DNA from 3 places in the Paenibacillus sp. RC21 genome. Region 3 is predicted to be linked to each of the others. Evidence: riboswitches for the same ligand, from Rfam matches in the RefSeq annotation. Region 3 holds a riboswitch; each other region holds the start of a gene.
What was found. Region 3 has a riboswitch for cobalamin ahead of metE (5-methyltetrahydropteroyltriglutamate--homocysteine S-methyltransferase). Riboswitches for the same ligand answer to the same signal wherever they lie in the genome.

Region 1: it holds a riboswitch for cobalamin, as region 3 does, so the genes downstream of both, ABIA61_RS12500 (ABC transporter substrate-binding protein) here and metE (5-methyltetrahydropteroyltriglutamate--homocysteine S-methyltransferase) in region 3, are expected to answer to the same signal.
Region 2: it holds a riboswitch for cobalamin, as region 3 does, so the genes downstream of both, ABIA61_RS16030 (ABC transporter substrate-binding protein) here and metE (5-methyltetrahydropteroyltriglutamate--homocysteine S-methyltransferase) in region 3, are expected to answer to the same signal.

What each region holds. Positions count from the first base shown of each region.
Region 1 covers NZ_JBIYCS010000003.1:586,571-589,848, forward strand. Annotated here, with positions in the region: gene cbiB (adenosylcobinamide-phosphate synthase CbiB) at 1-196, shown strand, start outside; gene ABIA61_RS12495 (histidine phosphatase family protein) at 241-990, shown strand; cobalamin riboswitch at 1,191-1,384, shown strand; gene ABIA61_RS12500 (ABC transporter substrate-binding protein) at 1,592-2,596, shown strand; gene ABIA61_RS12505 (FecCD family ABC transporter permease) at 2,593-3,278, shown strand, end outside.
Region 2 covers NZ_JBIYCS010000004.1:555,661-558,938, forward strand. Annotated here, with positions in the region: gene nikB (nickel ABC transporter permease) at 1-147, opposite strand, end outside; gene ABIA61_RS16030 (ABC transporter substrate-binding protein) at 163-1,746, opposite strand; cobalamin riboswitch at 1,954-2,151, opposite strand; gene ABIA61_RS16035 (nucleobase:cation symporter-2 family protein) at 2,858-3,278, opposite strand, start outside.
Region 3 covers NZ_JBIYCS010000004.1:301,059-304,336, reverse strand. Annotated here, with positions in the region: gene metE (5-methyltetrahydropteroyltriglutamate--homocysteine S-methyltransferase) at 1-1,943, opposite strand, end outside; cobalamin riboswitch at 2,104-2,299, opposite strand; gene nrdG (anaerobic ribonucleoside-triphosphate reductase activating protein) at 2,483-2,980, opposite strand; gene ABIA61_RS14925 (anaerobic ribonucleoside triphosphate reductase) at 2,977-3,278, opposite strand, start outside.

The sequences.
Region 1 (3,278 bases), on a different contig from region 3:
GGGAATTCGTCTCGGGGGCTATAATGTATATCATGGCGTGCGCTCTTTCCGTGCATATATGGGAGAACTGGTGCGACCGATGGAGCCGGAGGATATCCGACATACGATTCGGCTGATGTTTGCCGTGTCCAGTATGTTCGTGGGATTGTGTCTGTTCGTGTCCGCCGGATGCTATGCACTGGGGTGGACGCAGTGATGAAGCGTGACGCACCGAACACCGGCAATAGAGCAGGAAGTGACATGACCTTGAAGCATTATTTTACAGAACACCCGCAATGGGATTTGGAGCTTGTGCTGGTACGTCACGGCACAACCTTATGGAACAGGGAACGTCGATACCTGGGGCACTCCGATCTGGGCTTGCTACCGGGAGCAGAGCAGGAATTAGAGTCTTTGCGGGAAAAATTACAGAGACATTCCTTTGCCCGAATCTATTGTAGTGACTTGATACGTTGTCGTCAGACCTTGCAGATCATTTTGCCAGAATCGGAACTGAAACCAGATAATATGTCTGCTTGGTCTGCCACCATGGAACCACGTCTGAGAGAGCTTCATTTTGGGGAATGGGATGGAAAAACGTATGATATGCTCAAGGATGTGGCGTTGTACCGCGCGTGGATTGATGAGCCGCAACGGGTTACGCCGCCGGGTGGAGAGTCCTGGAAAGACTTTGTGAACCGCCTGGGTGAATTTCTATACTCTTTGTATGAGTGGCGTAAAATGATGGAGATTCAGAAAACAGGTTTGTCTGATGCTCCACCTTCTGTTCTGGTCGTCACGCATGGTGGAGTGATTCGTCAGTTGGCTTGTATGCTGGTACCGGGTCATGATTTTTGGAGCCTGAATCCGAAGCCGGGAGCGGCAATTACGATTCGGTTGAGTTTGGCACAAAAGCCATTTGCAGATTTAACCGCCACCCGTTCTACAGAATCACATCCAGATTTGGCTACAGGGCATAAGTTCACCGGATGGCTGGTGGAGCAGGCATGATGTTTATAGCTCTGGCTCCGCATTTGCTACTCCCGAATAACCTGGATGAACTGACTACGCTATACTTCTCATGATCACAGACATAGGGCAGGTAAACAGGCGGTTTGGGTTGTAAGCCAGTCTTTTTTAACCTATAATCATCAAGTAAAAGAACGGCTTGACCAACACTACATCAAATATCCAGCAGACGAGGTCGGTGCAGCGGGATGAAACCCTCGGGTTCTTTCCGGTGCGCTGTTAAAAGGGAAGCCGGTTTGAATCCGGCGCGGTCCCGCCACTGTAAATGGAAAAATGCCAGCCCGCTCTGCTTTATGTGCCATAAAGCATATGAAGGAGCAACAGGCTGTCGCATGTTTCTGTAAGTCAGGATACCTGCCCGTCCGCCTGTCACCATAGTCCTTCGAGGAAAGGATGACGTGTTCGCAGTGACTGTCCATGCGGAAGAAACTGCCGCCTGCGTACGATCTGCGCTAACGTGACCCCTGTGTCCTTATCTGAGGATGCAGGGGTTTTTTGAAAGGAAAAGAAGGCTGGATTTAGCAGATATCGGATGATGTTCAAGTGACGCTCTTAAAAGAATTTATATGGAGGGGTGTAAATTATGGCAGGGAATAAAATAAAGGTCTGGACTACAGGCTTATTGGCTCTGGTCTTGGCGGTTGTGCTGAGTGCATGTGGAGCTAACGGAAAGAACGCTGAAAATAAAGGGGATCAAGCTTCACAGCAACCGGGGCAGACGGCAACCGCTCAGGAGCCTCCGGGCAAAACGGTCTACCCGCTGACCATTAAGGATGCGACCGGGCAGGAGTTTACGTTCAAAAAAGCGCCGGACAAAATCGTTTCCGTCTCCCCGGCTGAAACCGAGGCGCTGTTCGCCATCGGACTGGATAAGGAAATTGTCGGTGTATCGGACTATTCGGATTACCCGGAAGCGGCTACAAAGAAGCCCAAAGTGGGCGGTATTATGAAGCCGAATGAAGAGGCGATCATTGCTGCGAATCCGGAAGTCGTTTTTGCAGGGATATCACTCAGTGAGCAGGCGACAACCAAGCTGCGTGACATGGGAATTATGATTTTTAAAACCGAGCCGAAAACGGTTGAAGATGTCATGGCTAATATCGAACTATATGGGAAAATTACCGATCATCAGAAAGAAGCGAGAGCGGTAACCGACAAGATGAGAGCCGATGTAGCGGAAGTGAAAAACGGTGTTAAAAATATCGGTAAAGGGCAAAAGCTGAGAGTCTACGTCGAATTTTCACCCGGCTGGACGGTCGGCAAGGGCGAGTTTATGGACGAGCTGATTTCTTTGGCGGGCGGCGAAAATGTGGCTGCAACACAAAAGGGCTGGTATCAGATCAGTGAGGAAAATATTATTGCGGCCAATCCGGACGTCATTTTATACAGCAAAAATGTCAAGGACGACAAAACAGGCCAGACACTGGGCGATATCATCAAAGCCCGTAGTGGATGGGATCAAATATCGGCTGTTCGTCTCAACCGGGTGTTTGCCGTGGATGATAATCTGATCAGTCGGCCGGGTCCGCGTGTAACGGAAGGTCTCAAGGAAGTGGCCAAGGGCGTGTATCCTGAAATTTTCAAATGAATCGTAGACTGATTGGCTTTGGAGGGGCAGGTCTTGCTTTATTGCTGCTGACGCTGCTGCTCTGTCTCGGCATCGGTTCAGCCAAGCTTCCCGTCAGCCAAATCACGGGTATTCTGGTCAACCATCTGCCGTGGTTAGGTGAGACGGTTACACCGGATTGGAATACATCCACAGAGCAGATTATTTTGAAGGTCAGACTGCCGCGTGTGTTACTGGGTATGCTGGTAGGCGCAGCGCTTGCGCTGGCGGGAGCCGGATTTCAGGGTGTGCTGCGCAATCCGCTGGCTGATCCTTACACGTTGGGGGTATCCTCGGGGGCTTCGGTAGGGGCAGCGGTACTGATTTATTGGGGGCTTCAATTTTCATTTGTAGGCGTATGGACACTGCCGCTGGTGGCGTTTACGACCGGAATGCTGACGTTGTGGATGGTGCTGACGCTGGCGAGGGAAGGCGGCAAAATTCCGACGCAAAGTCTCATTTTATCGGGCGTGGTGATGCAATCTTTTCTGGGTGCGGTCGTTTCCTTTCTGACAGCCATGTCCAGGGAGACGGTCAATGAAATATTGTACTGGACAATGGGAAGCCTCAGTCTGCGCGGCTGGTCGTATACAGGCATTCTTTTACCTTATGTGGTCATTGGGCTGGTGTTTCTGTGGAACCGGGCACGAGTGCTGAACATTCT
Region 2 (3,278 bases), 250 kb from region 3:
CTCCTCAGAGGCAGGCACATTATGCGCAGTGAGCAGAATGGTAGCAGGGTCGCCGGGAGCCAGCCTCATCAGCACAAACGTCAGCGTGGATACAACGAACACAATGATGACAAGCTGCGCCACACGTTCCAGAATAAAACGAATCATAGGGTACGCAGCCCGTTATTCCGCAATATCGGATTGCGCCGTAATGTAGTAATATTCAATCGGATGCGGTGTAAAGCCCTCAACCCCTTTTTTCACCCCAAATACATTATCAGGGTGAACAATAAACGACTGCGGCAAATCGGTATTAATGATATCCAGCGCTTGCAATGTCACGGCATTACGCTGTGCTGTATCCTTCGCCAGCTTCAAGCTGCCAAGAAGGTTCTCCAGCGGTTTGGAACCATAACGGCTTACATTGGCCTCGCTTTTAGAGGAATAAAACATGTCCATAAAATATTGCGGCTCCCCCGTATGGGCAGTCAGCATACTGTACATGGCAAAATCCCAATCGTTTTTGGTTAGCGCCTCGTCGATATTTTCCACCTTGCGGATCTTCACCTGGATGCCCTCTTTCAGCAGTTGGCTCTGAATCACCTCAGCCATGACCGAAAGCTCTGGACGCTGAGGGAAGGTCAGCAACGTAACCTCGAACGGCTTGCCTTGCTTGGTCCATGTACCTTGGGCATCCTTTTGCCAACCATCCTTCGTCAACAACTGCTCCGCCGTTCCGTCCAGCGCTTTACGTTCCACCTTGCCGAAGAAGAGAATGCTCGGGAATGGGCTGCTTGCCTCCGTACCATAGCCTCTCATGATCGCACTCACAATGGATGCACGTGGTATCAGGCTGTCCACTACTTTGCGGTTCGCGGCATCCTTGAACACAGGCGACTCCATGTTATACACGATCATATGAGTGCGCAAAGAGGGAGCCGACAGCACTTGCAGCTTATCGTTCTTTTTTAATACCTCCGCGTTATCCACCGGAATATCAGTCGCTACATCTACTTCGCCAGATTGCAGCGCCAACAGGCGTGAATTGCCGTCCGTAATGAACTTCATCGTTGCTTCAGCCAGCCGTGCCTTCTCGCCCCAATATTCGTCATAACGCTCTACGACCAATGACTGATCCTTGTTGAACGCTTTAATTTTAAAAGCACCTGTCATCGCAGGGTAGCTCTGCTCATCCTTCATAGACGCTACATCCAGCACAATCGTCGATGGATCAGCCAGATTGGACACCAGCGCTGAATTGGGCTGGTTTGTCGTGATTTTCAACGACAGCGGCCCAGTTACATCAATCGACTTTACGTCTAGCAAATCCTTTGCCAAATGGCTTTTCTCGATGGAGCGCAGCAGGGAAGCCTTCACACTTTCCGCGTCCATACTCTTTCCGTCATGAAAAGTGACCTTATCCTGCAAGCTGAACGTCCAAACTGTGGGACTGTCCTGCTTCCATTCCTTGGCCAGCCAAGCCACTGGTTCCAGCTTTTCATTCAAACGGACAAGTGTCTCACCTGCGCCGGACCGCATGACATCCCAGCTATTGTCTCCGTGCGGGTCAACGCCCGACGGTTTCCACGTATACGCCATCACCAGTTTCTTATCTGCTGTAGCCTGTTGTGTGGATGTGTTCTCGCCCTTGCTGGGGCTATCCGCCGTCTTATTAGTTGTCGAGCATCCCGAAAGAGCCATAACTGCCAGCAGTAGCATCACCCCTGTACATATAAACCATGAACGCTTTTTACGATTGCTTATCATTCTATTGACTCCCCTCATCTTGTAATCTCATACATACCTAACGCGAAAAAAGCATCCCCGACCGCTTAATCAGCAGTCAGAAATGCTTTCATTATAAAATGCCTAAGCTCACCCTCTTCACCCTCTAAAAACAAGGGGGATCGGATCGGTTTCAGACATTCCCGTATGCAGCACGCCTAACCACCTCCCCAGCATCCCGTGGGTCTGACAGTGATGTTAAAACAGGCAGGTCTCCTGACTTCAGGCTTATCTCTCAGGCCTTCCCGGTTCTTCACAGTTCCAGTGGCTGTTCCGAAAGCTACAGCAATTCCCTGCTGATGCCTGTATACAGTGGCGGGTCCGTGTCGGAATCTACCGAACTTCCCTTTTAAGTGAACACGCACAACAGCCATCTACATGATTTCAGCGAAACCCTGTAGGTGGAAAGTCCGGTTCACACCTGTTTTCTTCCTTTATTCCTCTATATTACGAATTAGGACTATCTTATTTTGTTGTTACAGGCTTGTCAACAAATGTCGCATAATAATTTAAATTTTAATGATACAGCGAGAAACAAGGCTGTGGCTTTGCGTTGCGTGTACGCAATGGACGTGATAAAATTAGGTATAGAGATAACCACCGTGTCCGTATACTAAAAAGAGTCTTCGCCGCTACCAACGGCAAAGACTCTTAGGACTTGAAAGGCTGTGGATCACCACGGCGCGCTAAATGCTTAGCTAAACCCACCGTTAGGCGCCTAACCTAATTAAGCGGTGGGTTTTCGCTTGTTCCGAAATTTCCGACGTAGCCAGCGATAAAGTTTACGAATACTAAACACCAGGCTTAGTAACGTAACCATCCAACGCAACACATCGTAGCACGACACAAGGTTGACCATCGGCTTCACCCCCTTTCGGGAAGCTGCGCCGTGGTCTGAAAACATCCACCACTATTCAAAATCCATAAGGTAGATTATACCATGACCTCGCCTACCACTCTAGCAAATTCTTCTAATAGAATCTCAAACCCCGATCTTCATACAGGAAGAGGGTTTTATCAATAACTCTATGCCAAAAAGCCGGAAAAAGAGGCTTACGTCCTCTCTCCGGCGGTCTTTATCTAATCCTAATTATCAAACCTTCTGCGGAACCTCCGCCACCGTCCCGCCTTCGACTGACTCGCCCTGTTTTTTCGTTAAAACGATATTCAAGACAATCGCCGTAATCGAGCCGGATACGATGCCGTTTTGCAGCAGCATTTTGGCAAAGCTCGGCAGTTGGTCAAACACTTGGGGCAGCACGGCAGAGCCGAGGCCCACCGCAATGCTACATGCCGCTATCAGCAGATTGCTTTCCTTCCGCAAGTCCACTTCTGACAAAATAGACATGCCCGACGCAGCAACCGAACCGAACATGACGATCATCGCCCCTCCCAGCACAGCATTAGGAATCACTGTCGTTAAGGCAGCCAGTTTGGGCAACAGACCAAGAACAACCATAATACCACCCGCAGCAAAAATAACGTTCCGCGACTTGACACGTGTTAATGAGATC
Region 3 (3,278 bases):
GGTTCAACGGTTGCTGTTGTAACAAGAAAGGCTTGAACCGCCCACGCCAGATAGGCTTGCTGCTGTTCTTTTTTCAGTGGAAGCCCTTCACGGATCGCGGGTTCATCGACCTGAATCATGCCAATCCCCGCTTTTTCCAGTGCTTCTACCTCTGCACGCAGGGCCAGTGCTAACTGTAAAGCAACCTGACTGCGAGGAATATCATTACGTTCGAAGGACCAGTTCAAAATCGTTACCGGACCTGTCAGCATTCCTTTGACTGGCTTGGAGGTCAACGATTGGGCGAAGGCCGTTTCTTCCACGGTCATGGGTTGATCGAACGACACGTCTCCGTATATAATCGGCGGTTTAACACACCGGGAGCCGTAGGACTGCACCCACCCGTTTTGTGTAAAGGCAAAGCCTTTCAGCTTTTCGCCAAAAAATTCAACCATGTCTGTCCGCTCAAATTCCCCGTGTACGAGCACATCAATGCCAATGTCCTCCTGGATATCAATCCATTCCTTGATTTGCTGCTGAATGAACGTCCGATACTGCTCGGCAGACCATTCCCCTTTGCGATAGTGCAGACGGGCTTTGCGAACCTCTGCGGTTTGCGGGAAGCTGCCAATCGTCGTCGTAGGCAGTGGAGGCAGATTCAGCTTGTCCTGCTGGATCACACGACGCTCAGCGAAGGGAACGCTGCGTGACTGCGGCTCTTTCGCCAGTAGATCCGCCATATCGGTAGCGGTCTGTACTCGTGCCGCCGAGCTGTTGAAGCGGGCTACCACGTCCGCACTCTGCTCAAGCTTGGCAATTGCCGAGGGTTCGCGTTTGCCAAGCGCAGCGGTCAAAGCTGCGATTTCTTCCAGCTTTTCATCGGCAAAGGCCAGCGCTTGCACCAGCTCTCGGTCCAGCTTGTGCTCTGCTTCCAGACTGACTGGCACATGCAGCAGACTGCATGATGGCTGCACGATGAGCTGTGCAGCGGTGGTTTGCTCTGCCAGTTGTCCAAGCAGCGCAGCTACGGTGTTCAGATCGGAGCGCCATATATTGCGCCCGTCAATAACACCAGCGGCCAGCGTTTTCCCTGCGGGGAAGCCATGTCGTAGCACATGTTCCAGGTTTTCGCCATCATCGTGCACAAAATCAAGACCTATTCCCTGTACCGGGAGCGTGGACAGGCGCTCATAATGATCCAGACTGCCAAAGTAGGTTTGCAGCACGATATTTAAGGATGGAGCAGCTTGGGCCAGAGCCTCATAGGCCTCCTGAATAATGTCCAAATCCTCTGTCGGGAATGAGGTGGTCAAGACAGGCTCATCTACCTGCACCCACTGAACGCCTTCCGCAGCCAGCTCAGACAGGACGCGGGCGTACAGTGGCAGGAAGCTTCGTATGATCGCGGCCAAATCCTTACGGTCATAGCCTTTGGACAGAGCAACGAACGAATAAGGACCGATAATGACGGGTTTACCTTCAATTCCTAGTTCCTGTTTCGCTTCACGATAAGCCTGCAACGGCTTATTCTCGGTGAACACCGGAGTTGCATTTGCCAATTCCGGTACGATGTAGTGGTAATTGGTATTCAGCCATTTGGTCATTTCACTGGCGGTGGCACCCTTTTGTCCACGGGCTATCCCGAAATAGACGGACAGAGGAACAGGCCCATCGGGACGGTAGTTGAACCGTTCCGGCACCAGACCGAACATCACGGATGTATCAAGCATGTGATCGTAATAGGAAAAGTCTCCGACCGGAATTCGATCGATTCCCTTGTCGCGCTGCTTGCTCAGATGCTCCAATCGCAATCGTTTCATCTCGGTATGCAATTCGCTTTCATCCATGCTGCCGTTCCAGAAGCGTTCCAGTGCTTTCTTCCATTCCCGGTTTCCTCCGATACGCGGATATCCCAGGTTACTGCTGATCAAGCCGGACAACTCAGGCAATTCGGTAAATGACATGTACTTTTCCTCCCAGGCTGGTAGCCAGTTTATTTTTGCGTACAAAAAAAGACATTCCTCCCCGGGGTTAAAAATGAGTAGGGGAAAGAATGCCTCCGTTATTTAAAAAATGAAAATTCGGCGACTGCTCTTAACACCTCCCTATCTCCCGTAGGTACTTGCGATGTTGTTGAAATAGGCAGGTCTCCTGACTTACGGATCATGACTTTCAGCGCTCCTTCCCGGTCTGTGGACCAGTGGGTGTATCAACAGCTGAAAATTCCCCGTTTACAGTGGCGGGACCGCGCCGGACTTGCACCAGCTTCCCTTTTAAGCCTGTACTGAATAGAACAGACACCTATCTCCAAGCTATGCGATTATGGTATGACGAATAATTATGCACTCGTATACTTGTTCACCATCATAAGTGAAACTTGCAGGATACGCAATATAAACTCTGTTTAAATCTAAAATGAACTACATGCAAAAAAAGACAAGCCCTCTCCATAAGGAAAGGATTTGTCTTAGGGTGTAGTATCTCATGCGAGTATAACATCGCCTTAGGCTAATGTAACTATAGATCCTGCCTGAATGCTGGCCTTCACATCCACCAGTCGTTGATTGCGGCTGCCCCGGAAGGGAAGGGTCAGATCCTTTTGCTGTTCTACAAAAGGACCGTCCACAATCACATCGCACAGCAGCGCCAGCTCCCGGCGGGCCTGATCCGTAAGCAGCTCCTCATAGTCAAAGCCCGTATAGGCCCACACGGTTCGGTCAGGGCAGGCAGCGCGGAAGTCGCGCACAAACTGCGTGCATTCCGATGCCGAGAAAAAAGGGTCTCCGCCGCAAAGGGTTAACCCGTCCAGCAGTGGATTATCTGCGATGTCACGGATGACTTCCTGCTGTCGCTCCAGTGTGAACGGTTCACCTGCGCGGAAGCTCCATGACGAGGGATTGAAGCAGCCGGGGCAGGCATGGCGGCAACCGCTAATGAATACGACGGTACGCAGGCCATGCCCTTCGTTCAGAGATTCCGGAATGTAGCCGCACAAATTCACCGATGCTTCACCCGGTCACGCACCTCAGCCTGCTTCGCGGCGTTGAAGCGAACGGTATAATCACCTGTCAGATATCCGGTTACCCGGCGCAAGCGCTGAAAATGCGTATGTTCTTCATCAGCACCGCATTCGGGACAGCTTGTCCCGATAATGCCCTCGTAGCCGCATTCCGTGCAGCGGTCTACCGGATGATTGATGGAGAAGTACCCAATGTTCTGATGGAGCGCGTATTGTACAATTTTAAGAAACGCCTCCGGGTTATTCCGCGCATTACCATCCAACTCGATGTACGAAATCG